DNA from 2 places in the Pseudoalteromonas maris genome. Region 2 is predicted to be linked to the other one. Evidence: predicted binding sites of a transcription regulator. Region 2 holds the regulator's gene; the other holds the start of a gene.

Region 1 (15,163 bases), on a different contig from region 2:
CACCAAAGGTATAGCATTGATAATCCACTCCCTGACCTTAAATAAACTCAACACTAAGAAGATACACCCCGACATGAACACCGCACCAAGCGCCGATTGCCAGCTATACCCCATACCTAACACCACGCCATAGGTGAAAAACGCGTTAAGCCCCATCCCAGGCGCCAGCGCCAATGGATAATTTGCCCAAAAGCCCATAATAAAGCAGCCTATCGCGGCCGCTAAGCAGGTGGCAACAAACGCCGCACCTTGGTCCATACCCGCTTCAGCCAGCATTGCTGGGTTCACAAATACGATATAGACCATGGTGATAAAGGTAGTTAAACCGGCTATTACCTCACGTTTAACTGACGTTTGATTGGCTTTAATTTTAAAAATTCTTTCTAACATAGGTTTTAGTTGAGCTAGCTAAATGACAGGCGCGCGATATTAGCATAAACACGGACAATTGACCGCTTTTTAAATACATAAGTGCTAGGGCGTGGTGCATAGTAAATAAGTATGTTTAAAAAAGACGCAAAAAAAGCTTGCACACAACAACTGTATAAACTACTGTATACACATACTGTATAAAACACTGTATATCGTTCAATTTACCCACAGCGAGGCAATTATGTTACATACAGCAGCGATTAGACACGTTAAAAGTTATACCGAGGCCAATGCAGAGCCTATCAATATTGTGCAAACTGAAGATGAAATTTCTGCGTCTTTTGAGTTACTTAAGATTATTCATCGTTACAACAAAAGTAAGGGTTGGACTTTGCTTGTCGCGCCAGATCATATTCCTAGCCGTGATTTATTAGACTCGTGCTCGATAGACACGAATAAATTGTTAGTGATCAGAAGAAAGCATATCGTTGATGTGGAATACGTGTTGAACTGCGCGCTACAAAATGGTCGTTACTCTGCTGTCGTAACATGGACTGATATCGTGGACGAGCAACAGTTAGAGTCAATGCAACTCAACACCCAAAATGCTAAAGCACAATTGTATTGCTTTACGACAGATAAAAATATGCATAACGCAGCAATGCCTCAAGGAGCGCAAGTTTGCTAAACTAGCCATCTTGAGCAAGCTAGTTTGGAAAGTGTATGTGTTTTTGTGGGTCGCCACAGCCCTATGAACAGTGTTGTGGCGTATATATTTTAGGCGGTCAGAAAGCGCCCTCACCTTTAGCGCTAATGAAATCTCGTTACAGCGCCTTTTGTACTAAAGCCATTGATTACCTCTGTGATACCTGCTCAACAAATGCGATTGTGGACAATACCAAAGAAGATGTTGCGCAGTTTGCTGATGTTGCCCAATTCGTAAATCTAGAAATTGTTGATTCACAACTTGAAGCTACCCCACCAGTTGTAGAGTTCAAAGCCTATTATTTGTTTAATAACACCTTAAGTTGTATTCATGAGCGTTCCTCATTTGTATTTGAGCGCGATCAGTGGTGTTACGACAAAGGAGTAATATTTCCTAGTAAAGACGTGAAGGTCAACCGAAATGATCCTTGCCCATGCGGCAGTAGCAAAAAATTTAAAAAATGCTGCGCTGACTAGGGCGTGTCGACCTTTGAGGTATGAGTTTTGTTCAAATCAAAGGCTTTCAACGCCAGCAATGGGTAATAGTACATAATGAACTATGTTTATTGCCCATGACAACGCAGTGTACGCCTTTGGTTGATGTAAAAATCTCTAGGCTCTAAGCCAGTGCACCAAAGCCAGCATTATTTATTTGCGTGATCTGATCGTAAAACGCAGCGCTGTCCATTTGCGCTTCACTTAACTGCATTGCTTGACTAGCCAATTTTGCCTGAGTAATTGGCGAGCAATTATCAACAACTGGTAACGGGATATGTTTGGTATCGTCTCTGACGGCCAGTGGTGTTGGCGCAAGGCAGTCTTGAAGCCGTAGCGTATCCCGAGCCCCCATCGCTATTAGCTCACATTGGTGTTTAGTTAGAGCGACGTTAAATGTTGGCGGTGCACAAGGGCGTGGCTGGGGCGCACCAAGTTGTGCTCGCAGCTGCTGTTCGTCTAATGACTGTGCAGCCAGTTCGGTTTTGGGAAGATGAAATTGAGCAAAGTCGAGCGCATCTTGAGATAAAGAAGCGAGCAGCCACGAAAAGTCATTACGACGATTTTCGCAGACGCTTTTATTAAGCTGGCTTCCTAATTGTAGTTCGTTGTTGAGTATTGACTCAATTTGCATAAACTTTGTTCGACATGCTTCTTATATAAGCGTTTATCGGCCAATTTTAATTTTTCTTTAGTTTTTTTCTTTACTTGAATATTTAGTTTGTTATTATCACCGCCGTTGCTTAGGAGGGGTTCCCGAGCGGCCAAAGGGATCAGACTGTAAATCTGACGGCATTGCCTTCGCTGGTTCGAATCCAGCCCCCTCCACCACTTTATTTAAGTATTAAGCGACCAACACTTTTTAGTGGAGGGGTTCCCGAGCGGCCAAAGGGATCAGACTGTAAATCTGACGGCACTGCCTTCGCTGGTTCGAATCCAGCTCCCTCCACCACTTCTTTCTATTCGAATTGCAAATCCAACTTACTTCCATTTTCCTTGAGCCATGCTTTAGCGTCTTCTGTACGCGGATAATGCGTTACAACCCACTGCCAAAACGTTGAAGAATGATTCATATAGCGAATATGAGCTAATTCATGAACGATAACGTAATCAATTACCCATTGCGGGGCACCCACCAAGAGTGTGTTGAAACTGAGTTCAGCACGTTGATTACAACTCCCCCAGCGGCGTTGATACACACGCACTTTATAGTCACTTACACGCACACCCATTTTGTCTTGCCAATATGGTAAACGGGTATCTAAATAACCTTGTAACTGTGCTGCCAACTCCTCAAGGAGTAACTGTTTAGCCTTTGTATGAACATTACTCACTCGATGACTAACCATAATACGAACCAAGTCATTAGTGACAGAGACTGCACTTTTGCTCTGCATCACAATGTCTAAAGGTCGGTGTTCACCAAAGAGCATTACTTTAGAATCTTGTAACGGCCGAGGTTTGTCCCCTTGTGCACTCAATTGCTTGTTTAATTGATGTGCTATCCATGCGCTTTTACTATGCACAAACGAGTCTATAAAACGTCTCGAGACACCTTTGGGAGCGCGTACCACAACCTGCGCATTTTTGATGTGAATAGCCACGGTTTTGCGCTTACTGCTTAAAACCAACTGGTACTGTATTGAATTGTGAATAACGCCCACTTTGACCCAAAAAAGAAAATGAATGTGCTGCCTATGATTGGTGCACAATATCATTTTTCACCTACTTTCCCCACAGCGAATTAGTACAACATTACTGTGATTTCAGATTGTTGCACTATACTTAAGCGTGCTTGGGCATTAGCCCAAATTTATTTTGGGATGCTTTATTTCACAATGCTTGAACGTTTCTTTGTTGTTAACCCTGCGCCAGAGTTTTTGGTCAACGGTGCTTATAACTACTTGCTTGTTGCGCTCTCTGTCCTCATTGCCATATTTGCCTCCTTTTTTGCGCTGAGATTAAGGGACTTCGCTAATACCAACAGAGACAACAATTTCTACTACTATGCCCTTATTTCAAGCGCGGCAGCGTTCTCCGGTGGGGTATGGAGCATGCACTTCATCGGTATGTTGGCCTTTAGTTTATGTGTCGAAGTTTCTTATAACATCCCCATGACTGCGGCATCGTTTTTGCCCGTATTTGTGTTTTCACTCATTGCTTTGCACCTCATCCGCGGCCAGCGAGTGAGCTATTCGGCCAAGTTTATGAGTGCTTTATTACTTGGTTGCGGTATTGGCTTAATGCACTACGGTGGTATGGCTGCGATGCGTTTAGGGCCGATGCTTGCATACGAACCAACATGGTTTGCAGCCTCTATTGTTATTGCCGTGGCACTATCGTGGTTTTCTATTTCCATGCATTTACATCTACCCAATCTAGAGTTCATTGACAGCCACGAGCGCAAGGACAATTACAGTGCAGCACTATTGAGTTCAGTCGTCATGGGATTGGCTGTATCGAGCATGCATTACATGGGGATGCAAGCCGCCCGATTCATTGCTCCAAGTGAAGATTACTCCCAAAATGTCAATCCAGATAGCAGCACCGATTTGGCGTTAGCTGTTGCTTTGGTCAGTGTGTTCCTTATTTCTGCAACGGCCTTAGTACACAGTCTCATGCGCTTTAGATTGTTACTTAATGAACAAAAAATCAGTCAGTCTCGCCTCGAAGCAGTACTTAATACCGCTGTTGATGGCATTATCACCATAGACAAAAAAGGTACCGTGTTAAGTTTTAACGCAGGAGCAAGGCGTATCCTTGGTTACCACAGTGATGAAGTCATTGGTAATAACGTTAAAATGCTCATGCCAGATGATATCGCGCGCCAACATGATTTATTCCTCTCCCGTTACCTACAAACAAAACAAGCCAATATTATTGGCTACGGCCGAGAGGTGTTAGCACAACACAAAAAAGGACACACCCTTCCTATTCACCTCGGGGTTGGTGAGGTTACTTTGCCAGATAAAGACACCATGTTTGTCGGCTTTATTACTGATCTCAGTGAACATAAAAAAATGCAGCAACAACTTGCTGCCCAAGAGCACCATTACCGTACGCTCATCAACAACATGCCCGGCGTTGCATTTCGCTGTCGCCTTGATAAACACTGGAGCATGATTTACATCAGCCCCATCGTGAAACAACTCACCGGTTATGATGATGAAGAGTTCACATTGGGAAGAACCCACCTTAGTGATTTAATCAGTGATGATGATAAAGTGCGTGAACACGTATATAAAGCACTAGCGAACCAAGAATCCGGCTACTCATTTGAGTATTTAATAAAAACCAAATCGGGCAAGCACAAATGGGTGCTAGATAAAGGAACGTTCGAGCGCGATGATGAACATCAACTCTGTATCGCAGGTGTACTGGTGGATATCACAGAGCGGCGCAACATGGAGCAAGAGTTACTAGCGGCCAAGGAAAAGGCAGAAATGGCAGCGGAAACTAAACAGGCTTTTTTGGCTAATATGAGCCATGAAATTCGTACCCCCATGAACTCAATAATCGGTTTCTCAGAGGTACTTCTCGATAGTCCTTTGAACAAAAATCAGCGCAATCAAATTAACAACGTCTTGCAATCAGCGCGATCATTACTGCACCTTCTCAACGATATTCTCGACTCAGCTAAATTAGAACAAGGCCGTGTGGCCATAGAAAACATCCCCTTTAATCTCACCGAACTGTGCGATTCAGTCATATCGAGTTTTGCCCAGTTGGCAACAAAAAAAGAGCTCGCTTTGAGTGCCTGTATTGATGACACTCAATCGCAATTCTATGTTGGCGACCCCACTCGCATTAGACAAGTGCTGATCAATATACTTGGCAATGCAATTAAATTTACCGAGCAAGGCTCAGTGCTGTTAATTGTTGAGCCACACACAGATGGGGTTCGCTTTGCTGTGAAGGATACAGGGATTGGCATCGCGCCTGAGCGTATTAGTGCCATCTTTCAACCATTCGAGCAAGCGGATGATAGCACCACCCGACGTTTCGGCGGTACGGGGCTTGGCACAACCATTTGCCGCCAACTGGTGCAACTGATGGGCGGTGAAATTGATGTTGTCAGTGAGTTAGGCAAAGGCAGCGAATTCAGTTTTGTGCTTCCCCTTGGTATCGCAAGCGATGAACAAGCCGCCAGCTTAGCGCAACCTAATGATACGCAACTGGCGCTGCCCACCATGCCGCAGCTACACATTCTCATTGCTGACGATGTGGCGCAAAACCGTGAGCTCCTCGAACTCAGGCTTGGCAACCTAGGCCACAAAACCGATATTGCTATTAATGGTGAAGAGGCGCTCAGTAAAGCCAAGGAAAATAGATACGACATCATCCTAATGGATATTCATATGCCAATATGTGATGGCTTAGAGGCCACACGACGTATTCGCGCATACGAGCAGGAAAATGACTTACCCGAGTGTAAAATTATTGCTTTGACGGCCAGTGTGCTACAGAACGACCGCGACGCCGCGAAAAAAGCCGGAATGAATAGTTTTGCCACCAAACCTGTGAACATTGATGAGTTACTGCGTGACATAGCGAGGCTGTTTAATATCAAAGCAGATATTGCCACTATTGCGATCAGCACACCACAACGCCAACAGACTAATATCGTGGTAGATGAGCAGCGTAGCATCTCAACTTGGGGCTCCCAAAAGACGCACCTTGAACAGCTACATCGCTTTTTTAAGACCCGATTAGATGAGCTAAAACACCTCACCCAATGCGACTCGCTTGAGCAAGAACACATAATGAGTGTTCATACACTCAAAGGCCTCGCAGGTAACCTATGTCTGCCTCATCTAACATCGCAGCTTACTAGAATTGAGCAACTTGGATACATCGATGACGAATGCCGTTTTGCTTTATTTAGCTGCTTGGACGAGATTGACCAGTATTTACAAAGCCATCCTTTGCCTAGCGCCCCGACTAAGATAGCAGCGCAAGAAGATCTCGCCTCATTAAGTGAGCTGCTCCCACAGCTTATTACCCTGTGCAATAACTTTGAGTACAACAACGAGCTTTGCGAACAAATACAACACGCGGGCGGACATAAATATAAGCATGAAATCGCACACATTCTTGAATTAATTGATGAATTTGAGTTCGATAAAGCAACACTTAGCATCAACAACCTGCTATCCCAAATAGGGAATGAAGACTATGAATGAAGATACTCAACCTACGTTACTTGCAGTCGATGATGAGCCGACAAATTTAAAAGTCTTAAATGAAGTCCTAGGGAAAGACTACCGCCTCATTTTTGCTAAGTCTGGTGAGCAAGCATTAACCCTTGCTCAAGAAAAAAAGCCTGACTTAGTCTTGCTGGATGTGATGATGCCGGGAATGTCAGGATTTGACGTCTGCATAGCTCTAAAACAAAGTGATAAAACAGCATCGATACCAGTCATATTTGTCACCGCGATGCAAGATGAAGTCGATGAAGCAAATGGCTTATCCTTGGGGGCTGTTGACTATATTACTAAGCCGATTAGCCCAGCAATTGTAAGGGCTCGTGTTAAAAATCACCTTTCCTTAGTGCAAGCTGATTTACTCAAATCAGCGCAACTTGAACTCATTCAGCGCTTGAGCCATGCCGCAGAATACAAAGATAATGAGACAGGTCATCACATTATTCGCATGAGTCGCTATTGCCACATTTTAGCGCTGGCCTATGGAATGAACGAGCAACGTGCCGAGTCTCTGTTATTGGCCGCTCCAATGCACGATATTGGCAAAATAGGTATCCCAGACAATATCCTACTCAAACCCGCAAAATTAGACCCTGATGAATACGCCCAGATGCAAAAGCATGCCAATATTGGTGCCGATATTCTTGCCGGTTCATCAACGCCTCTGATTCAACTCGCACATAGACTCGCCCTTGAGCATCATGAACGATATGACGGCAAAGGTTATCCAAATGGTTTAAAAGGTGAGGAGATATCGCTAGAGGGAAGGATGTGCTGTATTGCTGATGTTTTCGACGCTCTCACCTCACGACGCCCATACAAAGAACCTTGGCCCGTAGAGCAAGCCATTGACTTGTTAATAGCGGAGCGAGGCAAACAATTTGACCCTGAATTGGTCGACGTTTTTCTAACCCAAATGGATAAAATATTGGCTGTCAAAGCCAAGTATACCAACTAAAGGCGCTGTGCGAGTCCGTGGTAATCAAAACACGTGATCTCGTGCATGTTTCCGCAAGGGTCACGAAAATACATAGAATACGACACCTGATGATCTGCTAGGTGTACATCAACCCCCTGCTGAGCTAAGTGTTCACGCCAACGCACAAACTGTGAGGCATCACAGCCAAAAGCAATACCATTGCTACGCTTATTTCCTTTGAACAGGGCCAAACAAATCGTTTTACCCTTATCTTGCAACATCAAAGGGCCACCTTCTTGCTCGTGATACCAAAACTCGAGTTCCGAAACGATATCAAAACCGAGCACATCACGATAAAACACCAGCGCTGCTTCAACATCATCTACTTGAATGTGACAATGATCGACACCGCGTAGTAGTGGCACTTCGCTAGTCATAGGACACACCAATTTCTTGTCCTAATTGGCGCAAAAAGTCATGCATATAGTCAGTGCGCTTTTGCGCTTCAAGTTGCGCACTTTGTGTGTTCATGCTCGTGGCGATTGATAACAATTTTACGAAGAAATGATCCAAGGTGTATTTGCCGTCATCTGCGTCACGATTTTTGGCAAATGGATCTGAAGGGTGATACAAGCCACGACAAATGGCCCCTCCTACTTTCATGCAACGACTAATACCTATGGCACCAAGGGCGTCCATTCGATCAGCGTCTTGCACTATCTGCGCCTCGAGGGTAGTTGGCGTAATTTGAGCACTGAAACTATGAGCAACGATGGCATGATGAATGGCATCGAAGTACTGGCTGTCATATCCAATACTGTGTAAAAAAGTAATGGCTTTGTCTGCTGCCATTGCAGAGGCTTTGGCTCTATCAGGGTGATTTTTAGCCACTGCCACACAGTCATGCAACCACGCCGCGGGCAAAACAATTTCCATACACCCTTGCTCTTGTGAGCACAATTTCTTAGCCACGGTGACAACGCGCTCAATATGGGTAATATCGTGGGCAGCATCAGCGCTACCACATTGTAAAATAAACGCGCGACACTGACGTTCTAAATTTTGTAAATCAGATGACAACTCAATCACTTGAACACTCATACATTGTGAAGGCCTCGTCAAAAATCAGACCCTGCTTTGTGATAAAAATAAACCGCCGTAATACGTGTGGGCTATACACCAAACCGATAAAACGCATGCATTACAGCTGTATAGTCACAAGACAATAAAGCAGTGGCCGCTAATTGGCAAAATTAATTTGAGTATCTGTAGCGCACTGCCTAGAATAGCGCCTCTATCTAACAGCGGGAGCAGCTATGGCGGGTGCAATTTATCTTCAACCAGGGCGTGAAAAATCACTAAAACGCAAACATCCTTGGATTTTCTCTAAGGCCATCAAAAAAGTAAAAGGCAATTTGGCACTTGGCGATACAGTCACCGTTTACGATAGTAATGGTAAATACCTAGCAACTGCAGCGTATAGCCCAGAGTCACAAATTCGTGCTCGCGTTTGGTCATTCAATGAGAAAGAGCAAATCGATGGTGAATTCTTTTATCAACGCCTAGCGCGCGCATACAGTGCTCGCGAACACACTATTGAGTTGGGCGGCCTTACCGGTTTTCGCTTATGCGCAGGCGAATCTGATGGTTTACCTGGCATTACCATTGATAAATTTGACAACTATCTAGTATGCCAGTTACTCAGTGCGGGAGCTGAGCGCCATAAAGGCGATATCGTTGCTGCCCTGCACCGCTTATTCCCTGAGTGCGCGATTTACGAGCGTTCCGATGTGGATGTGCGTAAAAAAGAAGGCCTAGCACCTACTACTGGAGCGTTGCTTGGCGACGCGCCTCATGGTCCCGTATTGATCAAAGAAAATGGCTTAACCTGTGAAGTGGATATCCTCGGTGGCCACAAAACAGGTTTTTACCTCGACCAACGTGATAGCCGCGCTGCCCTAGAACGCTATGTCAAAGATAAAGAAGTACTTAACTGCTTTTGCTACACCGGCACATTTGGCTTGTACGCACTTCGAGGTGGCTGTAAAGAAGTCACTAACGTTGATGTCTCACAAAATGCCCTCGACATCGCGAAACGCAATGTTGAGCACAACAATCTTGATATGAGCAAAGCACAGTTCGTTAAACAAGATGTCTTTAAATTACTGCGTGAATATCGCGAGCAAGGGCGTAAGTTCGACACCATCGTCATGGACCCTCCTAAGTTTGCAGAGTCAAAGGCTCAACTAACGGGTGCGTGTCGAGGGTACAAAGACATTAACATGCTAGCAATGCAGCTGCTCAACCCCGGCGGCACGCTACTGACGTTCTCATGCTCTGGCTTGATGGAGCAGAACTTGTTTCAAAAAGTTGTTGCTGATGCGGCGCTGGATGCGCACAAGGACTTACTCATTGTTGAGCGTTTAAATCAAGCGGCAGATCACCCTATATCAGGCCCTTATCCTGAAGGTTTTTACCTCAAAGGTCTGGTTTGTAAGGTATACTAGCCAAAAAAAAGTGAGTGCTGTGGCACTCACTTCTCGTTTGCTGTTTAATTCACATCAACCATTTCGACCCCCACACAATACTGGCCATCGTCTTCTTGGCTACAGCGCACGACTCGAGTCAGTGCTTTGAGTGGTGGCACACTGCCAGTTGCCGATTGGATGTGCACAGTAATACACACTCCGGGGTCAACGGCCTCTTCTACGTACAGTTGCATACCATTAGCGCTCAAGTCTTTGCATAACGCATCAACCTTTAGCACTTCGCTACCTGTATCAATTTCTAAGGTCGCATTGGCCTCAACCATCATGCGCCGGAAGCTGCGTTGCTCATCATCATAAAGCATGGTTATTGTTCTCCTTATTATGCTTTAAATCAGTGTTTGCAAGCTCTCCAATAGATCATTTGTAGACAAGGGTTTCACATAAAAAGCGTCACACCCAGCCCCAAAAGCTTGCTGCTTCGCGTCTGGAGATTCGAGTCCAGATATTATAATCACCGGGATTTTTGCTGTCTCGGGTGTGTTTTTTAAAATACGGCAGGTATCAAAGCCATCCAGTCCCGGCATACACACATCTAATAAGATGGCATCTGGATTTAGATTCAGTGTTTCGTTTAAACACAGCTCCCCTGAACTGACATATTCCAACTCATATTGTTCACCCAATACTTTAGTGTAGAAGGTAAAGTTGAAATACTCATCATCAACAACGAGTAGCTTTGCCTTATTCCTTTTTCGCAACGGAGTCCAACCTTAAAAATGTATCAATTGCCTAGGGTCTGTTAACCTTTGCTGTGTGTTTTTGCAGCGGTCATTGGGACATTTTGGCAAGGCAGAGCCTGCGTCGCATAGTCATTCTATGTAAGTCAGGCGATAACGCTGAAAAAATCCCCCAATGGCGCTGCCCAAAGGGTTCAACCAAAGGCTTACACTGCTCTGTCATGGGCCATTAACATAGCTCACTATGCAACATAACCCATTCCTTGCATTGAAAGCCTTTGATTTGAACAAAATTCATACTTCAAAGACCAACAGACCCTAGTGTAAGTTTATCCTACTTGGCACTGAGTATAGTTGAATAATTTTTACGTAACATATTCATTTATAAGGTTAAGTACCCTTTTGGCAGACACCGGATAAGGCGTCCCCAATGTTTGTGCGAATAACGACACACGTAATTCTTGTTGCATCCAGAATATTTCTTTTAGTGCCTGTGGTTGCGGTTCATTTTTAGGGTGCTTAGCAACACATTTTTGATACGCCTCGGCTACTTTATCAAGCTCAAGCGTACACAAGCGATCACGGTTAGGGTCAACCGGCAATTTCTCTAAACGACGGTCTATCGCTTTCATATAACGGCATAAATCTGCCATTTTATCAGCGCCATGATGGCTTACGAACCCTTTGAAGATAAGGCTTTCTAGTTGCGATTTGATATCACCGTGGGCGGTGATCATGCTCAAGTCAACCTTGCCACGCATCCGCTTATGGATTGCATGCGCCAAACTGAGCACCTGCTCCACCTCAAGCGCAATCGCAACAACCGTATCGCCTAGCTCACCACGGATATGTTCTTTCGCCTTTTCAAACTCTTGGGGCTGACGAATGTCACCAAATTGGCTGAGCAATTTGTCTACGCCAGCCGCGATGCAATCATCAATCAACAGTTGTACTTTGCCAAAGGGATTAAAATACAAACCTAATTTCGCCTTATTCGGCAGGTTTTGCTGTAAATACTTAATTGGTGAAGGGATATTTAATAATACCAAACGACGTAATCCCTGTTGGTGGGCTGCATGAGCTTTACTAGGAGAGTCAAACAACTCAATCGCGGTACTGTCTTTTTTATCCACCAGCGCAACAAACGCTTTGACTTCATATTGGCCTTGCTTCTTCACATAAGACTCTGGCAATGAGTCAAACTCCCACTGCGTTAAACCTTGACGCTCAATCCCCTCATCAGCAACTTGCGATAGTGTATTACTCACCTTATCGGCAAGGTTCGCTTTAAGTGCATCTAAATCGTAGCCACGAGCTACCAACTTGTTGTTATCATCGCGTACTTCAAACGCAATACGCAGGTGCTCATCCAACGCACTGGTATCAAATTGTTCTGCTTCAACCTTAGCGCCAGTCATTCTAAATAAGCGCAGCGCCAACGCATCTAACAACTTACCTTGCATCGGTTCAATTGAACTTAACACCGCATCTGCGTAGTTTGGTGCGGGCACAAAGTTTCGACGCTGAGCCTTAGGAAGTGACTTAATTAATGCACAGATAAGCTCATGACGCAGCGCGGGGATGTGCCAATCAAATCCTTCAGCTTGCACTTGGTTAAGCAATGCCAATGGAATTTGTACCGCAACACCATCCACATCTTGGCCAGGTTCAAAACTGTAGGTCAGCGGCAACACGAGGTTGCCTTGCATCCACACATCAGGATAATTCTCTTCGGTGATGTCATCAGCACCATGTTGCATCAAATCATTTTTGCTCATGTGCAAAAAGCGCTTGTCGTTACTCTTTTGCGCCTTATACCACTTCAAAAAGCTCACTCGATTACACACATCCGCTGGAATATGCTTATCGTAAAACTCAAACAAGGTGTGCTCATCAACCAAAATATCACGACGACGGGCTTTATTTTCGAGGTCTTGCACCTCTTCAATGAGCTTACGATTTACTTGTAAAAATGACTCATTAGCACCGAGCTCTTGTTCCACTAGCGCCGTACGAATGAAGATTTCACGACTCACTACCGGGTCAATTTTGTCATATTGACTGCGCTTTTTGGCAACGATTGTCAGGCCATAAAGAGTTTGCTGCTCAAACGCAATCACCGCGCCTGCTTTTTTCTGCCAATGTGGTTCACTGTAAGTACGCTTGACCAAGTGTTGTGCAAGTGGGGCTATCCAACTGACATCGATTTTTGCATTAATGCGCGCATACAACTTGGAGGTTTCTACCAATTCTGCCGACATCAGCCATTTGGGGCGTTTTTTAAATAAGTTAGAGCCGGGGAAAATATGAAATTGGCTATTGCGGGCACCTTGATAATGGGCATTTTTGTCATCTTTTTGCCCGACATGGCTCAACAAGCCACACAGCAAAGCTTGGTGAATAGTCTCAAAGCTGGGTTGATTATTTGAATCCTTAAGACCCATTTCGTCACAAATAGTCGTCACTTGATAGACAATATCTTGCCACTCACGTATACGCATGTAGGCAAGAAACTCTTGCTTACACAACTTACGAAATTGGTTATTGGTGAGTGCTTGTTGCTGCTCTTCGAGGTAGTTCCATAGATTTAAAAATGCGATAAAGTCAGAATCATCATCGTTAAAACGATTATGTAATTCGTCGGCTTTACCTTTTTTATCTTGGGGGCGCTCTCGAGGGTCTTGAATAGCCAGTGCTGCGGTGATGATGATCACTTCACGCAATGCGCCTACGCCTACACTGGCGAGCACCATTTTTGCTAAACGTGGGTCCAAAGGCAGTCGAGAAAGCTCGCGCCCCGATTTAGTTAACGTGATCTGGGCGCGGTGCTTAGCCGGTTTTACTGCCTCTAATTCTTCGAGCAAACGTACGCCATCGTTGATGTTGCGACTATCAGGTGGCTGCACAAAGGGAAAACGACTGATATCACCGAGCCCTAAGCCCAACATTTGCAAAATAACAGAGGCAAGGTTAGTGCGCAGTATTTCAGGGTCAGTAAATTCTGGACGACCTAGAAAATCCTCTTCTGAATATAGACGAATACAAATACCCGCTTCAACACGACCACAACGGCCTTTACGTTGATTGGCGCTAGCCTGCGAAATTGCTTCAATGGGCAATCGTTGAACTTTGGTGCGATAACTGTAGCGACTGATACGCGCAGTACCTGGGTCAATCACATAGCGAATACCCGGAACCGTTAATGAGGTCTCTGCAACGTTGGTCGCCAGCACAATACGACGCTTATTACCCGGGTGAAAAATTTTGTTTTGTTCGGCATTTGATAACCGAGCATACAAAGGCAACACTTCGGTGTGTTTTAGGTTACGTTTATTCAAGGCATCTGCGGTGTCGCGAATTTCACGCTCACCATTCATAAAGATAAGAATATCGCCTGGCCCTTCGTTGTAGAGTTCATCTACCGCGTCAAAGATGCCTTGTAGTTGATCATTTTCATCTTGTTCGTCGTCATTCCCAGTTAATTCACTGATAGGTCTATAACGTACCTCTACAGGATAGGTTCGTCCTGACACTTCAATGATCGGCGCATCATTAAAATGACGAGAGAAACGCTCTGGATCGATGGTAGCCGAAGTAATAATGACTTTTAAATCTGGGCGTTTCGGTAACAGGTTTTTAAGATACCCAAGAATAAAATCGATGTTTAAACTACGTTCGTGCGCTTCATCGATAATAATGGTGTCGTATTGGTTGAGATAACGGTCATTTTGGATTTCTGCCAGCAAGATACCGTCAGTCATGAGTTTTATGTAGCTGCGCTCGCTGACTTGATCACTAAAGCGAATTTTAAAGCCGACAGTTTGTCCAATCTCACTGTCTAACTCTTCTGCGATTCGTGCCGCAACACTGCGAGCGGCAAGACGTCGTGGCTGCGTGTGACCGATTAGGCCATCAACACCGCGACCAAGTTCCAAGCATATTTTCGGAAGCTGCGTGGTTTTACCCGAGCCGGTTTCACCAGCCACAATGACTACCTGATTATTGGCGATAGCCTCTTTGATATCGTCACGTTTTTCACTAACAGGCAGTGCCGCAGGGAAAGTAGGTTTGGGCAACTGTGATAAACGCTTTGCACGAGCGTGGATACTTGCATCAATGGCAGTAGCGATTTTAGCAATCACGTCTTGGCGCTTTGCTTCATCACTAATTTTTTGCGCCCCTTGTAGGCGTTTTTTGAGTAAGAATTGATCTTTTTTTAGACACTCATTGAGCTTGGCATAC
Region 2 (14,490 bases):
TGGGCTTTGCGTCACTGTTGTTACTTAATACCTTTATCATTGCAGGGCAAATATTAGCGATGCAAACAGGCTTGGGTTTTGCCTCGGTTGTTGACCCAAGTAATGGTCTGAATGTGCCCGCCGTTGGTCAGTTTTACTTGATATTGACGACTATATTGTTTTTTGTACTTAACGGTCATTTGATGATGATCCAAATGATAGTGCACAGCTTTATTGCGGTGCCCATTGATGGCTCGTGGTGGGCGGTTGATCACTATTGGGACATAGTCAATTGGGGTGGTTGGATGTTTGCATCGGCGCTGGTGTTGGCACTGGCTCCTTTAACTGCAATGTTGGTGATCAATTTATCCTTTGGGGTAATGACGCGAGCGTCGCCACAACTGAATATTTTCTCAATCGGTTTCCCATTTACACTGGTATCGGGTTTAACCATCATTTGGGCTACGTTAGGTAATTTCATGGCACAATTTGAGGCACAATGGTTACGCATGGTTGAGTTAATGTGCTCTATGGTCGGTTGTGCTCCGTAAGGACTTGTTATGGCAGAAGATTCAGGTCAAGAACGTACCGAAGAACCCACGCCCAAAAAGCTGCAAGAGGCGAAGAAAAAGGGGCAAATAGCCCGCTCTAAAGAGTTGGGCACTACGTTTGTGTTGATCATGTCTGCGGTGTCTATATTAATTTATGGCCCAGATATCGGCCATGGTTTATACACTATCATGGAGCGCATGCTGAGTCTCAGTCGCAATGAAACCTATGACACCACCAAAATGTTTGCGGCTTGGGGAGCGGTAGGGGATTCTCTGATATACCCCCTAGGGATGTTTGTCTTGGTGATTATTTTCGCGGCCTTTATCGGCAATACCATGCTTGGGGGCTTTAACTTCTCTTGGCAAGCAATGGCGCCTAAAGCGAGTAAATTGTCACCTGCAAAAGGGCTCAAACGTATGCTTGGGCCGCAAGCTGCGGTGGAATTAGTCAAAGCACTTTTAAAGTTTTCCTTGGTCGCTGCTTGTGCGGTATTTCTTATAAAAATGTATTTTTATGAGATTTTGCATCTGAGTATTGAGACCATGCCGGGTAATATTGCACATGCATTAGAGATTATCTCTTGGATGTTTTTAGCATTAAGCTGCACCATGCTTGTGGTCTCAGCGATTGACGTCCCTTATCAAAGTCACACCCATCACAAGCAGCTGAAAATGACCCTGCAAGAAGTCAAAGATGAGTACAAAAACGCTGAAGGTGATCCGCAAATTAAGGCGCGTATTCGTCGCACACAACGTGAAATGTCGCAGCGACGCATGATGCAAGAAGTGCCCGATGCAGACGTGGTGGTTACCAACCCGACACACTACTCCGTGGCGCTAAAATACGACACCGACAAAGCGGGTGCCCCCATTATGGTCGCTAAAGGTGGTGATGAACTCGCTCTGCAAATACGAAAAATTGCCAAGGGCAATGATGTTCCCATTGTTGAGTCGCCGATGCTCACCCGTGCGCTTTTCCACACCACCGAAGTGGGTGAGCAAATACCAGAGCAATTGTTTACTGCAGTAGCGCAAGTGCTTGCCTATGTGTATCAACTTAAGCGCTTCCAAAAAGGGCGTGGTAAACGACCTACCAAACTCAGCGATAGTCTTCCTATCCCAGACGATTATAAATACTAGGGTTTGTTGACCTTTGAAGTATGAATTTTGTTCAAATCAAAGGCTTTCAATGCAAGGAATGGGTTATGTTGCATAGTGAGCTATGTTAATAGCCCATGACAGAGCAGTGCAAGCCTTTGGTTGAACCCTTTGGGCAGCGCCATTGGGGGATTTTTTCGGCGTTATCGCCTGACTTACATAGAATGACTATGCGACGCAGGCTCTGCCTTGCCAAAATGCCCCAATGACAGCTGCAAAAACACACAGCAAAGGTCAACAATACTAGGGTCTGTTGACCTTTGAAGTATGAATTTTGTTCAAATCAAAGGCTTTCAATGCAAGGAATGGGTTATGTTGCATAGTGAGCTATGTTAATAGCCCATGACAGAGCAGTGTAAGCCTTTGGTTGAACCCTTTGGGCAGCGCCATTGGGGGATTTTTTCGGCGTTATCGCCTGACTTACATAGAATGACTATGCGACGCAGGCTCTGCCTTGCCAAAATGCCCCAATGACAGCTGCAAAAACACACAGCAAAGGTCAACAGACCCTAGGTAATAAGTTCAAAAATCGCGCAATGTGAATGCTCTAAAGAATGGCCAGTCAAAGCTGGCCTAGTCTTTGCAGAATCAGCATCAGTGTCAATTTTTTGCTGATCGCATTTTATGGATTTCAAGGCCGTTTTAACCCAGCTTAACCGAGATAGAAAAGAGTATGCCAAAGGGGTTGGTACGCCGTTATTAGTGCTTGCTGCGCTGGCGATGGTGGTGTTGCCGATGCCACCGTTTTTGCTCGATATCTTGTTTTCATTCAACATCGCCCTTGCGCTAGTGGTATTACTCGTAACGGTCTATACCATGAAGCCGCTGGAGTTCGGCATGTTCCCCGCGGTGCTGTTGGTTGCAACTATCATGCGCTTGGCTCTCAACGTTGCCAGTACCCGGGTGGTATTGCTTGAAGGTCACCAAGGTGGTGATGCAGCGGGTAAAGTAATTGAAGCATTCGGTTCTGTGGTGATCGGCGGCAACTATGCAGTTGGTCTGGTCGTATTCCTAATTTTGATCATCATTAACTTCGTGGTTATCACCAAAGGTGCTGGACGTATCTCTGAAGTATCAGCACGTTTTACGTTGGATGCGATGCCAGGTAAACAAATGGCTATTGATGCTGATTTGAATGCTGGATTTATCAGTGCAGAGCAAGCGCGAGAGCGCCGTGAAGAAGTCACACGCGAAGCAGATTTTTATGGCTCGATGGACGGTGCCAGTAAATTCGTTAAAGGCGATGCGATAGCGGGTATCGTGATCTTGGTAATTAACATCGTCGGTGGTTTATTTGTTGGCATGATCCAACATGACCTGCCATTTTCCCAAGCTATGGAAGTCTACACCTTGCTAACCATAGGTGATGGCCTCGTTGCTCAACTACCGTCATTGCTTCTGTCTATCGGCACCGCAATTGTAGTCACCCGACAAAACGAATCGCAAAACATGGGTGAGCAAGTTAAAGCCCAGCTAGGAAACGATAAAGCCCTGTGGGTTGCGTCGGGTATTTTGATCACCATGGGTCTTGTTCCAGGTATGCCGCATATTGCTTTCCTTGGCCTTGGCGCATTGCTGGGTTTCGTTGCTTACTACTCACAAAAACAAGCACGTTTAGCCAAAGAACAAGAGCAAGAGGATGCGAAACAAGGTACTGGAACTAACGTAGCAACCCGAGATGAACCTCGTGAATTGGGCTGGGATGATGTCCAACAAGTTGACGTCATCGGCTTAGAGGTTGGCTATCGTTTAATCCCACTTGTTGACCAAGCACAAGGTGGGGAATTACTGAGCCGTATCAAAGGGGTGCGTAAAAAACTATCCCAAGAGTTTGGTTTCTTAGTACCTCCTGTACATATTCGAGACAACTTAGAATTAGACCCTAATGCCTATCGCATCACTTTGATGGGCGTGGGCAGTGGCGACGGTGAATTGAGTCATGGCGATGAGCTCGCTATCAATCCGGGTCAAGTATTTGGCCCTATCAATGGCGTTGCAACCAAGGATCCGGCCTTTGGCTTGGATGCTGTATGGATTAAGCCAGATCAAAAAGATGAAGCGCAATCATTAGGGTATACCGTAGTTGATGCAGCTACCGTTGTGGCTACGCATATTAGCCAATTACTCACCAATAATGCGTCCTTGTTACTTGGGCATGAAGAAGTACAAAGTTTGCTAGATATGCTTGGTAAGAGCCATCCACGCTTAGTGGAAGGACTTGTACCAGATGTCTTGCCATTGACGACCGTCGTTAAAGTGCTGCAAAACTTACTCAATGAAGGTGTCGCAATTCGTGATATGCGTACTATTGTACAAACTCTCGTGGAGTATGGTCCACGTAGCCAAGATCCTGATGTACTCACAGCCGCAGTGCGTATTTCTCTGCGCCGCTTAATTGTTCAAGATGCGGTCGGCGCAAGCCCTGAAATTCCTGTCATAACATTGGCGCCTGAGTTGGAACAGATGTTGCATCAGTCACTTCAGAACGCGGGAGACGAAGGTGCAGGCATCGAGCCGGGCTTAGCTGAGCGACTACAAGCGTCACTTAGCGAAGCTCACCAAAATCAAGAAATGATTGGTGAACCTTCAATTTTATTGACCTCGGGAATGCTTAGAACGGTGTTATCACGCTTTGTTAAATACACCATTCCAGGCTTGAAGGTAATGTCTTACCAAGAAGTACCAGATGAGCGTCAAATTAAGATAGTTAGCTCCGTAGGACAGCAATAAACAAACGGTGATGCCTAAGGGCTAAACCACGATGAATAGCTAGTTGGTAAGGTGCCGATTGGCAGAGGGTGAACTTATGAAAATCAAACGTTTTTTTGCAAAAGACATGCGCACAGCGCTCAAAGAAGTTAAAGATGAGCTTGGCGCTGATGCAGTCATCATGTCGAACAAAAAATTGGCGGATGGCGTTGAGATTGTCGCGGCCATTGATCATGAACGTCCAGCGGCACCTAAGGCACCTCAGAGCAATGCTCCAGCAGCCAAAACAAGTGTGCAACACCCAAGTCGTGTGGTTCAGCCGCAAACACGTTTTGCGCGCCCACAGCCGCAAGACCAACAAAGTAGTGTCGCAGACTCATTGCAAGCCCTACTGGAGCGTCAAAACCCTCAGCCTAAAAATGCCGCATTGGCAGATATGTTTTCGCAATCAGGCATCGACTTAACAGCAGCAACTCGCACACATGGTGATGGTAACCATCACACTGCTGCGCAGCAGGTTGCGGCGCCTTCTAGGGCTTCGGCTCCTATGTCACAACCAGCAATGCACAGTGCACCTGTGAATACCCATCTTGATGATGACCTAGATGGTGATGATTTTGACGATTTTACCGCTCAAGCAAAAGCCCCTTTAGCGCGCCAAGAACAGCATGATGAAATGATGGTGATGCGCGAAGAGATGAATGCGATTCGTCAGCTGCTTGAGAACCAAGTGTCAGGCTTAATTCAGCAAGACCGTGCGCGACGCGACCCAACTCGCGCCTGCTTTATTGATCGCCTTCAAGGTATGGGTATTAATGCGGATGTTGCGGAGCAATTGGTGCGTTATGTGCCCGACGACTTGTCGCGCAAAGAAGCGTGGCATGTGGTAATGGAGATGATGCATAAGCAAATGCACACCACGAACAATGAAATTCTGCGCCATGGTGGTGTTTACGCATTAGTGGGTCCAACTGGTGTGGGCAAAACCACGACGGTTGCCAAACTGGCGGCACTTGGTGCGCAAAAATACGGTGCTAATAATGTCGCGTTGATCACCACTGACACCTATCGTATTGGGGCCTACGAGCAGCTTGCAACATACGGTCGTATTATCGGTTGTCCAGTAAAACAGGTGAAAGATGCCAATGAACTTGCTGATACGCTTTATCAACTTCGTAATAAGCGTCTAGTATTAATTGACACAGCAGGTATGAGCCAACGTGATTTACGTTTAAGCGAACAATTGAACACGCTAATGCGCAGTGCATCAGCCGATATTCGCAGTTATTTAGTACTCAGTGCCACAGCCCAACATGAAGTGTTGCAAGAGACTATTAAGCACTTCAAAAAAGTTGACTTAAGTGGTTGTATTTTCACCAAACTTGATGAAAGTCTAAGTTTAGGTGAGATTATTAGTGTAGCGATTCAAAATCGCTTGCCAATAGGGTATCTTACTAACGGCCAGCGCGTTCCAGAGGATATTCGCGTAGCAAACTCAGAAAAAATGGTTAGAAAAGCTGAGCAATTGTTTATTAAACGTCAAAAATCAAAACAAACAGCGGCTCCAATGGGGCGTCAGTCAGTGGCGCCACAAGCAGTAGGAATGTATGATTAACACAGTACACGATCAAGCAAGCGGCCTTCGAAGAATGAATCAAAATAACAGTCAAGGCGTAAAAGTAATTGCAGTCACCGGGGGTAAAGGTGGCGTGGGCAAAACCAATGTCTCGCTCAACTTGGCCATTGCCATGGGGCAGCAAGGAAAGCGCGTGTTAGTGCTCGATGCTGACTTGGGGCTGGCAAACTGCGACGTTATGCTTGGTCTTCGCGTGGAAAAGAACCTTTCTCATGTATTAAGCGGCGAGTGTGATTTAAGAGATATCTTGGTCACAGGCCCTGCGGGGATCCAAATTGCCCCTGCGACCTCAGGCTCACAAAGTATGGTTGAGCTGACGCCTGCGGAACATGCAGGCCTTATTCGCGCATTCAGCGAACTTGATAGTGACTTCGATGTATTAGTGGTAGATACCGCAGCGGGTATATCTGACATGGTACTGAGCTTCTCACGTGCCTCGCAAGATGTGCTAGTCGTCGTGTGTGATGAGCCAACATCAATCACCGATGCTTACGCCCTTATTAAAGTGCTAAGCCGAGAACACGGTGTGTACAAATTTAAGATAGTTGCCAATATGGTTCGCAGCCTTCGTGAAGGGCAGGACTTATTTGCGAAGCTGTCCAAAGTAACCGATCGATTTTTAGATGTGGCCCTCGAGCTGGTGGCAACTGTGCCCTACGATGAAAACATGCGTAAGGCGACGCGTCGTCAAAAAGCCGTGGTGGACTTTTTCCCCAACTCGCCAGCATCAGTCGCCCTCAAAAACTTGGCAACAAAAGCACTGAAGTGGCCCATTCCAAATCAGCCATCGGGTCATCTCGAGTTCTTTATTGAGAAATTAGTTAATAACTAACGGTTAATTCCAGTATGAATAGAGTCGCCGGGTATCAGCAGCAACAACAGCTTAACTCTCTTGTCGAGCGTCATGCGGCGTTGGTCAAACGCGTTGCGTGCCACTTGCTAGCGCGCTTACCTGCCAGTGTGCAACTGGATGATTTAATCCAATCTGGAATGATAGGCCTGATCGAAGCGTCAAAAACGTTTGATGCAACAAAAGGCGCCAGCTTTGAGACCTTTGCTGGTATTCGCATTCGTGGCGCGATGCTTGATGAGATACGCCGTGGTGATTGGGCGCCGCGTTCTGTGCATCGCAATAGCCGTGCTGTGGCACACGCTATCAACGAGCTCGAAGGGCTATTAGGACGTGAACCTAAAGACATTGAAGTAGCTGAAAAACTTGATATTTCCCTTGATGAATACCATCATATTTTAAACGATGTAAATTGTTCAAAAGTGTTGGGCATTGAGGATTTGGGTGTGGATGAGGACGTTATTCACACTCACAGTGACCAATCTGATGCAACGAAGCCATTTAACAGTGTTCAGGGGGAACGTTTTAATGCCGCCCTTGTTGATGCGATTAAGTCGCTACCTGAACGTGATGCGCTCGTGCTGTCGCTGTATTACAACGATGAAATGAATTTAAAAGAAATAGGACAAATACTGGACGTAAGTGAGTCCCGTGTAAGTCAGATACATGGTCAGGCAATGATTAAGCTCAAAGCGAAAGTCAGTGACTGGGTCAATTAGTAGTAAATAAAAATAGGTTCATACCTCACTGGAGGATACTTTGGATAAGAACATGAAAATTCTTGTGGTTGATGACTTTTCAACGATGAGAAGAATCATCAAAAACCTTTTACGTGATTTAGGTTTCACAAACGTACAAGAAGCTGATGATGGCAGTACAGCGTTACCTATGTTGCAAAATCAAGAGTTTGATTTTGTGGTAACTGACTGGAACATGCCAGGTATGCAGGGGATTGACCTATTACGCGCTATTCGTGCTGATGATAACCTAAAACATATTCCTGTGTTGATGGTAACTGCTGAAGCGAAAAAGGAGCAGATCATTGCTGCTGCGCAGGCAGGCGTAAACGGATACATCGTAAAACCATTTACCGCAGCGACATTGAAAACCAAGCTGGATAAAGTGTTTGAGCGTTTAGGTTAACCATTTAAGGAGAGGTATATGTCGGCTCCCGCTGCACCTCACATTACCCTAGAGCAAGCTAAACAGCTCGTCACTTTTCTTGAGCAAGGTGAGCAGGAAAAAGCTGATCAGCTAATCCTTGATGCTGCTTCTAAGGAGCAGTCTGAACTGTTTGCTGAAGTGGGGAAACTCACTCGGCAGTTGCATGAGTCATTGAAAAATTTCCAACTTGATACGCGTATCAATGATTTGACTCAAGAAGCCATTCCTGATGCCAAGCAGCGCCTCAATTATGTCATCGAGATGACAGAGCAGGCAGCCAATAAAACCATGGACGCTGTGGAAGCAAGCTTACCTATCGCAGAGCAATTATCTACCGACCTGCATCAGATTAAGCCCAGTTGGGATAAGTTGATGCGTCGCGATTTGGATATCGGTGAGTTTAAACAATTATGCCATTTGCTCGATGGCTTCATGACTCGCTCACAAACCAGTACCTTAGAGTTGCACGATTTACTCAATAACGTACTGATGGCGCAGGACTACCAAGACCTTACAGGCCAAGTAATTCGTCGCGTAATGGAGTTAGTGCGCGAAGTGGAAGACAGTCTTATCCACATGTTAAAGGTATTTTCTGGCGAAGACGTTGACGTCAATACTGCTGAGCGCAACAAGCCAACCACCCCAGTTGAAGGCGAAGGCGCTGAAGGGCCAATTATCGATAGTGAAGCCCGAGATGACGTGGTATCAGGGCAAGATGAAGTCGATGATTTATTGTCGAGTCTGGGATTCTAAGAGGAGAGCGGTTGCATGAGCTTTGAAGTAGATGAAGATATTTTACAAGACTTCCTTGTTGAAGCGGGTGAAATATTAGAGCAGCTGTCAGAACAACTGGTTGAATTAGAAAACAATCCAGACGACAAAGATTTGCTCAATGCTATATTCCGAGGGTTCCACACCGTGAAAGGTGGTGCGGGCTTTCTTGGTATGAACGAATTGGTCGATGCCTGTCACGGTGCTGAGAATGTCTTTGATATTTTACGCCAAGGCAAAAGACAGGTAACTGCTGAGCTGATGGATGTGATCCTTCAAGCGCTAGACACCATTAATGAAATGTTCGCGCACATTCAAGCGCGAGAGCAACCAGACCCTGCGGATCCACACCTACTCGAAATACTACATCAACTTAGTGAGCCAGAAGTTGCGGGGGAGCAAATTGTTGCTCCTGCGGCAAGTGAGCCTCAAGAGGTTGAAGCAACACCTCCACCTCCTGAAGATGATGACGTCGATTTGGGATTCGGCGACGATATCCTTTTCGATATGGATAGCGGTGACACGAGCGATGATGGCATAGATGAAATCACCGAAGAAGAGTTTGAGCATTTATTAGATGAGCTTCACGGGGCAGGAAAAGGGCCATCAGTAGACGCTCCGCCGTCAAGTAACGACAGTGGCTCAGATGATGACATTACCGATGATGAGTTTGACTCCCTTCTTGATGAGCTTCATGGCCCCGGTAGCTTTGGGACAATCAGTTCAGAGCAAGAGTCAGCTCCACCTGCTGCCCCAAGTGAGACGTCAGATCAGAGTACACAAGCAAAAGATACAGACGGTGGTGATGAAGAAATCACTGAAGATGAATTTGACGCGTTACTCGATGAGCTGCACGGAAAGGGCAACGCCCCTAGTGTTATAGAGAGTAATGAACAAGCTCAAGCGAGTGAAGCGCCCAAAGCTGCCAGTTCAGCGCCTGAACAAGCTAAGCCAGCACCGGCAGCTAAAGCGCCAGCACCAGCTCCAAAACCCGCACCTGCTGCCAGTGATAAAGCAGCAGATGCTAAAAAGGCACCTGCCAAAGCGGCCCCAGCTGCGCAAGCTGAAACCACAGTTCGTGTTGATACCAAACGACTCGACCAGATCATGAATATGGTGGGTGAGTTGGTACTAGTGCGTAACCGCCTAGTCACTTTAGCGAACAATACCAGTTCAGAAGAAATGGGTAAGGCGATTTCAAATCTTGATGTAGTCACTGCTGACTTGCAAGGTGCGGTAATGGCTACCCGCATGCAGCCAATCAAGAAAGTGTTTGGTCGCTTCCCTCGCGTGGTCCGTGATTTGGCTAGAAGCTTACAAAAAGACATTTCACTCGTACTTGAAGGTGAAGAGACCGATCTTGATAAGAACTTGGTTGAAGCTCTGGCCGATCCACTTGTTCACTTAGTACGAAACTCTGTTGACCACGGTATTGAGATGCCTGATGTACGTGAGCAAGCGGGTAAGTCACGAACCGGTTTAGTGAAACTGTCAGCATCACAACAAGGTGATCATATTTTACTGAGTATTGAGGATGACGGCGCCGGTATGGACGCTGAAAAACTCAAGAAAATAGCTATTAGCAAAGGGGTTATCGATCACGACCAAGCGGCGCGTTTGAGTGATACTGAAGCTTATAACCTGATTTTTGCCCCTGGTTTTTCGACTAAAGAGGAAATCTCAGACATCTCTGGGCGTGGTGTTGGTATGGATGTGGTTAAAACCAAGATCAGCCAGCTCAATGGCACCATCAACATTCAGTCGCAGCTTGGCGAAGGCACGCGTTTGGATATCAAAGTGCCATTAACACTCGCTATTTTGCCAACCTTGATGGTGGTTATTGGCGAGCAAACATTTGCCTTACCTTTGGCTGCGGTCAGTGAAATTTTCCACCTCGATTTGACCAAAACAAATGTGGTCGATGGTCAGTTAACGATTATTGTGCGTCAAAAGGCCGTGCCACTGTTCTACCTCGAGCACTGGTTAATCAAAGGCGCGGACCGTACTCAGCGCAAGGCGCAAGGCCACGTTGTTATTGTGCAAATCGGCACCCAGCAAGTAGGTTTTGTGGTCGACTCGCTCATCGGGCAAGAAGAGGTTGTTATTAAACCATTGGATGCGTTGCTTCAGGGTACGCCTGGTATGGCGGGCGCTACAATCACCTCTGACGGTGGTATCGCATTGATTTTGGATGTTCCGAGCATGTTAAAACACTATGCCGGTCGTTCGAATGTAAATTAAATAGAGTAACGCATGGCTGTAAAAGTATTAATAGTCGATGATTCCAGCTTCTTTCGCCGCCGAGTCACTGAAATATTAGAAGGTGACTCGCAAATTGAGGTGATAGATACTGCGGTAAATGGCAAGGATGCTGTAGAAAAGGCAGCAGCATTGCGTCCTGATGTGATCACTATGGATGTGGAAATGCCAATTCTTGATGGCATTTCGGCTGTTAAACAAATTATGGCTAAGTCGCCAACGCCGATTTTAATGTTCTCGTCTTTGACCCGTGATGGCGCAACGGCAACCCTCGATGCGCTTGACGCTGGAGCGCTGGATTTTCTCCCTAAAAAATTTGAAGACATCGCACGCAATAACCAAGATGCCATTGAGATTTTAAGACAGAAGGTCAAAGAGCTTGGGCGCAGAAGAATGTCGCGTTTGAGTCGTCCTGTGTCTACTGCGTTTACGCCAGCTAAGCCACTAGGTACTCCAAGTACAAGTGCGCCCAGCAAACCTAGTGCATTTCAAAGTGCGCCAGAGGCAACATCCTCAAAGAGTCAGTTTCGCCCATCTGGGAAACGATACCGTTTGGTGGCTATAGGCACCTCGACAGGTGGGCCTGTTGCCCTACAAAAAATACTGACCCAGTTACCAGCTGACTTCCCACTGCCTATTTTATTGATTCAGCACATGCCGGCAGCATTCACTCCAGCATTTGCTCAGCGTTTAAATAACCTGTGCAAAATAGAGGTCAAAGAGGCTGCGCAAGGAGATAAGCTCAGACCAGGAGTAGCCTACCTTGCACCCGGTGGTCAACAAATGATGTTTGATGGTCGTTCTGCATCACCGTCTTTAAAAGTATTCGTAGATGATAACCCCCGCACCACCTATAAACCGAGTGTAGATATTACCTTTGCCAGCAGTGCCAAACAATTTGGTGCAGATGTGTTGGCTGTAGTATTGACCGGAATGGGCGCTGATGGCCGCGAAGGTGCGCGTATGCTCAAACAACAGGGGGCAAAGATCTGGGCTCAAGATGAGCAATCGTGTGTTGTATATGGTATGCCACAAGCAATTGCTAATGCAGGGTTGCATGACCATCAAGTGGCGCTTGATGATGTAGCTGACCACTTAGTTAAGGAAGTGATGCGTGGATAAACTCTCCCTGATAGGTCTCATTGTTGCACTTGGCGCTATCATTTTCGGCTACGCGCTAGAAGGTGGTGTCATCTCAGGGTTACTGCATGGACCGGCGTTTGTTATTGTGCTTGGCGGTACAGTAGGGGCCGTAATGCTGCAATCGCAATTACCTACGTTTAAAAAAGCGCTCGAGATTTTTAAGTGGGTATTTTGGCCACCACAATATGATATGCAAGCAGGTATTGAGCAAATTAAATCTTGGACCAGTACCGCGCGACAAAAAGGTTACCTCGCCCTTGAAGAGCAAGCGCTCACGGTTGAGGACCCATATGCCGCCAAAGGGCTAAGCCTGCTGATTGACGGCTCGCAAGAAGATAGATTACGCGATACGTTAGACATTGAATTAACGCTAGAGCGTGAACGTTTACTTGACGCTGCCCGAGTTTATGAGGCCATGGGTGGTTATTCGCCAACCATAGGTATTTTGGGGGCGGTGTTAGGACTTATTCAAGCCATGGCGTACATTACTGAACCAGAGAAACTTGGCGTGGGCGTAGCCACCGCATTCTTGGCAACGATTTACGGTGTGGGTTTTGCTAATTTATTGTTTTTGCCGGTGGCTAATAAGCTCAAGCAAATCATTGAAGAAAAAATGCAATATCACGAACTCGTAGCAGAGGGGATCGTGGCGATGCAAATTGGCGAGTCACCCGCCAATATTGAGTTGCGATTAGAGGCTTACCTAGCTGAGCGCCATGTAAGCGCAGGGTATTAACCCATGCGTCTACGTCATCGCAGAGGTCATGCCAAGGAGTCCCAACATACCCATCGTTGGTTAGTGTCTTATGCAGACTATATGACCATTATGTTTGCCTTTTTTGTAGTCATGTACGCGATAGCTATCAATAATAAAGACGAACAATTTGCTGTGTTTTCGCAAACCCTAGAACAAATTTTTGATAAAGCCACTAACATCAAAGCCGATGATGGTAATAACGTTTCTACCGACGGCTTATTGCCCATGCCTATACCACCTACTGATGATGTTCTCCACGGCGAGAGTGTGCAACCAGAGTCGCCGCAAAGCAGTAAAATCTTACCTGAATACACCGACATGAGCTTAGTATCACAGCAGCAAATGGGTGAGCCACTCGATAGTTTATTGGATAAATTTACAGGCGCGTTACTGAATGAAATTCGCCAAGGTGATGCGCAGATAGAGCTTAATGAAGATTGGCTTACTATCGAAATGAGTTCTGGGATGTTATTCCCAAGCGGCAGTGCTACTGTGACTAACCAAGCGCAGGGTGTAATCGCGCGCGTGGCCGACGTGATCCGTCCTATGCGTAATTATTTACGGATTCGAGGCTACACTGACAATTTGCCGATTCGTAATGAGTTATTCAGTTCAAACTGGCAACTTTCTGCAGCGCGTGCGGCCGAGGTAGTAAAGCAGTTACAGATTCACGACATCACGCCAGCACGCATGGCGCTTGAGGGGTATGGTCAGTATACGCCCTTTGGTGACAATGAGACCGAACAGGGGCGGGCGCAAAACCGTAAGGTTGTGATAGCGGTTTCTAAGTATGCGCTGCCAGAGCCTGAGCAAAGCCAAGAGCAGGTGAGCCAAGAGCCAGAGCAGGCAAAACAGCCTGAACTAGAAATACCGAGCGAAGATAACACTATAAAAATAATACAGCTGCCCCATGGCGGCATACGAATTACTACGCGCAGTGAGGGTAATGAGCAATGAAGGTTTGGACGGTAGCCAACCAAAAAGGGGGCGTTGGCAAAACCACCACCACAGTAACATTAGGTGGCCTACTCGCCGAGCAAGGCAAACGTGTGCTGCTAATTGATACCGACCCACATGCATCACTCACTTACTATTTTGGCATCGACTCTGAGCAAGTAGAAATAAGCGCGTACGATGTTTTTACCCGCGGTAAAGACATGCAAGCCGAAGAAATTTTACAGGCATTTAGCCCAAGTGGCGTCGACAATATTGATATCCTGCCTGCAACCATGTCTATTGCAACCTTAGATAGGAGCATGGGAAATAAAAACGGCATGGGCCTAATTCTCAAAAGGGTTCTGGCTAAAATCAGTGATTATTATGATTATGCCATTTTAGACTGCCCCCCCGTACTTGGGGTGCTTATGGTGAACGCGTTAGCCGCGAGTGAGCGAGTTCTGATCCCCGTACAGACTGAGTTTTTGGCGCTCAAAGGGTTAGATCGCATGATGCGCACTATGGAGTTGATGCAGCAAAGCACCAAAGGCAATGCGTACACGCATACTGTGGTTGC

What was found. The regulator FliA, encoded in region 2, starts transcription of late flagellar genes. The targets are predictions, from matches to a motif close to CTAAAGNTNNNNNNNNNNNNGCCGATA.
Region 1: a site for FliA is predicted at 2,241-2,267, ahead of AAEU32_RS04030 (VC2046/SO_2500 family protein). Genes of this name have one in related genera too.

What each region holds. Positions count from the first base shown of each region.
Region 1 is NZ_JBMMUF010000002.1:206,251-221,413, reverse strand. Features, by position in the region: gene AAEU32_RS04045 (NCS2 family permease) at 1-390, opposite strand, end outside; gene AAEU32_RS04040 (SulA-like leucine-rich domain-containing protein) at 614-1,060, shown strand; gene AAEU32_RS04035 (YchJ family protein) at 1,096-1,554, shown strand; gene AAEU32_RS04030 (VC2046/SO_2500 family protein) at 1,697-2,206, opposite strand; tRNA gene AAEU32_RS04025 (tRNA-Tyr) at 2,319-2,403, shown strand; tRNA gene AAEU32_RS04020 (tRNA-Tyr) at 2,440-2,524, shown strand; gene AAEU32_RS04015 (M48 family metallopeptidase) at 2,532-3,176, opposite strand; gene AAEU32_RS04010 (PAS domain S-box protein) at 3,411-6,755, shown strand; gene AAEU32_RS04005 (HD domain-containing phosphohydrolase) at 6,748-7,734, shown strand; gene AAEU32_RS04000 (VOC family protein) at 7,731-8,132, opposite strand; gene AAEU32_RS03995 (HD domain-containing protein) at 8,125-8,796, opposite strand; gene AAEU32_RS03990 (class I SAM-dependent methyltransferase) at 9,012-10,202, shown strand; gene AAEU32_RS03985 (PilZ domain-containing protein) at 10,247-10,546, opposite strand; gene AAEU32_RS03980 (response regulator) at 10,571-10,942, opposite strand; gene hrpA (ATP-dependent RNA helicase HrpA) at 11,287-15,163, opposite strand, start outside.
Region 2 is NZ_JBMMUF010000001.1:392,574-407,063, reverse strand. Features, by position in the region: gene fliR (flagellar biosynthetic protein FliR) at 1-530, shown strand, start outside; gene flhB (flagellar biosynthesis protein FlhB) at 540-1,670, shown strand; gene flhA (flagellar biosynthesis protein FlhA) at 2,313-4,418, shown strand; gene flhF (flagellar biosynthesis GTPase FlhF) at 4,495-6,012, shown strand; gene AAEU32_RS01960 (MinD/ParA family protein) at 6,005-6,865, shown strand; gene AAEU32_RS01955 (RNA polymerase sigma factor FliA) at 6,880-7,602, shown strand; gene cheY (chemotaxis response regulator CheY) at 7,643-8,026, shown strand; gene AAEU32_RS01945 (protein phosphatase CheZ) at 8,045-8,800, shown strand; gene AAEU32_RS01940 (chemotaxis protein CheA) at 8,816-11,059, shown strand; gene AAEU32_RS01935 (protein-glutamate methylesterase/protein-glutamine glutaminase) at 11,072-12,199, shown strand; gene AAEU32_RS01930 (flagellar motor protein) at 12,192-12,956, shown strand; gene AAEU32_RS01925 (OmpA family protein) at 12,960-13,934, shown strand; gene AAEU32_RS01920 (ParA family protein) at 13,931-14,490, shown strand, end outside.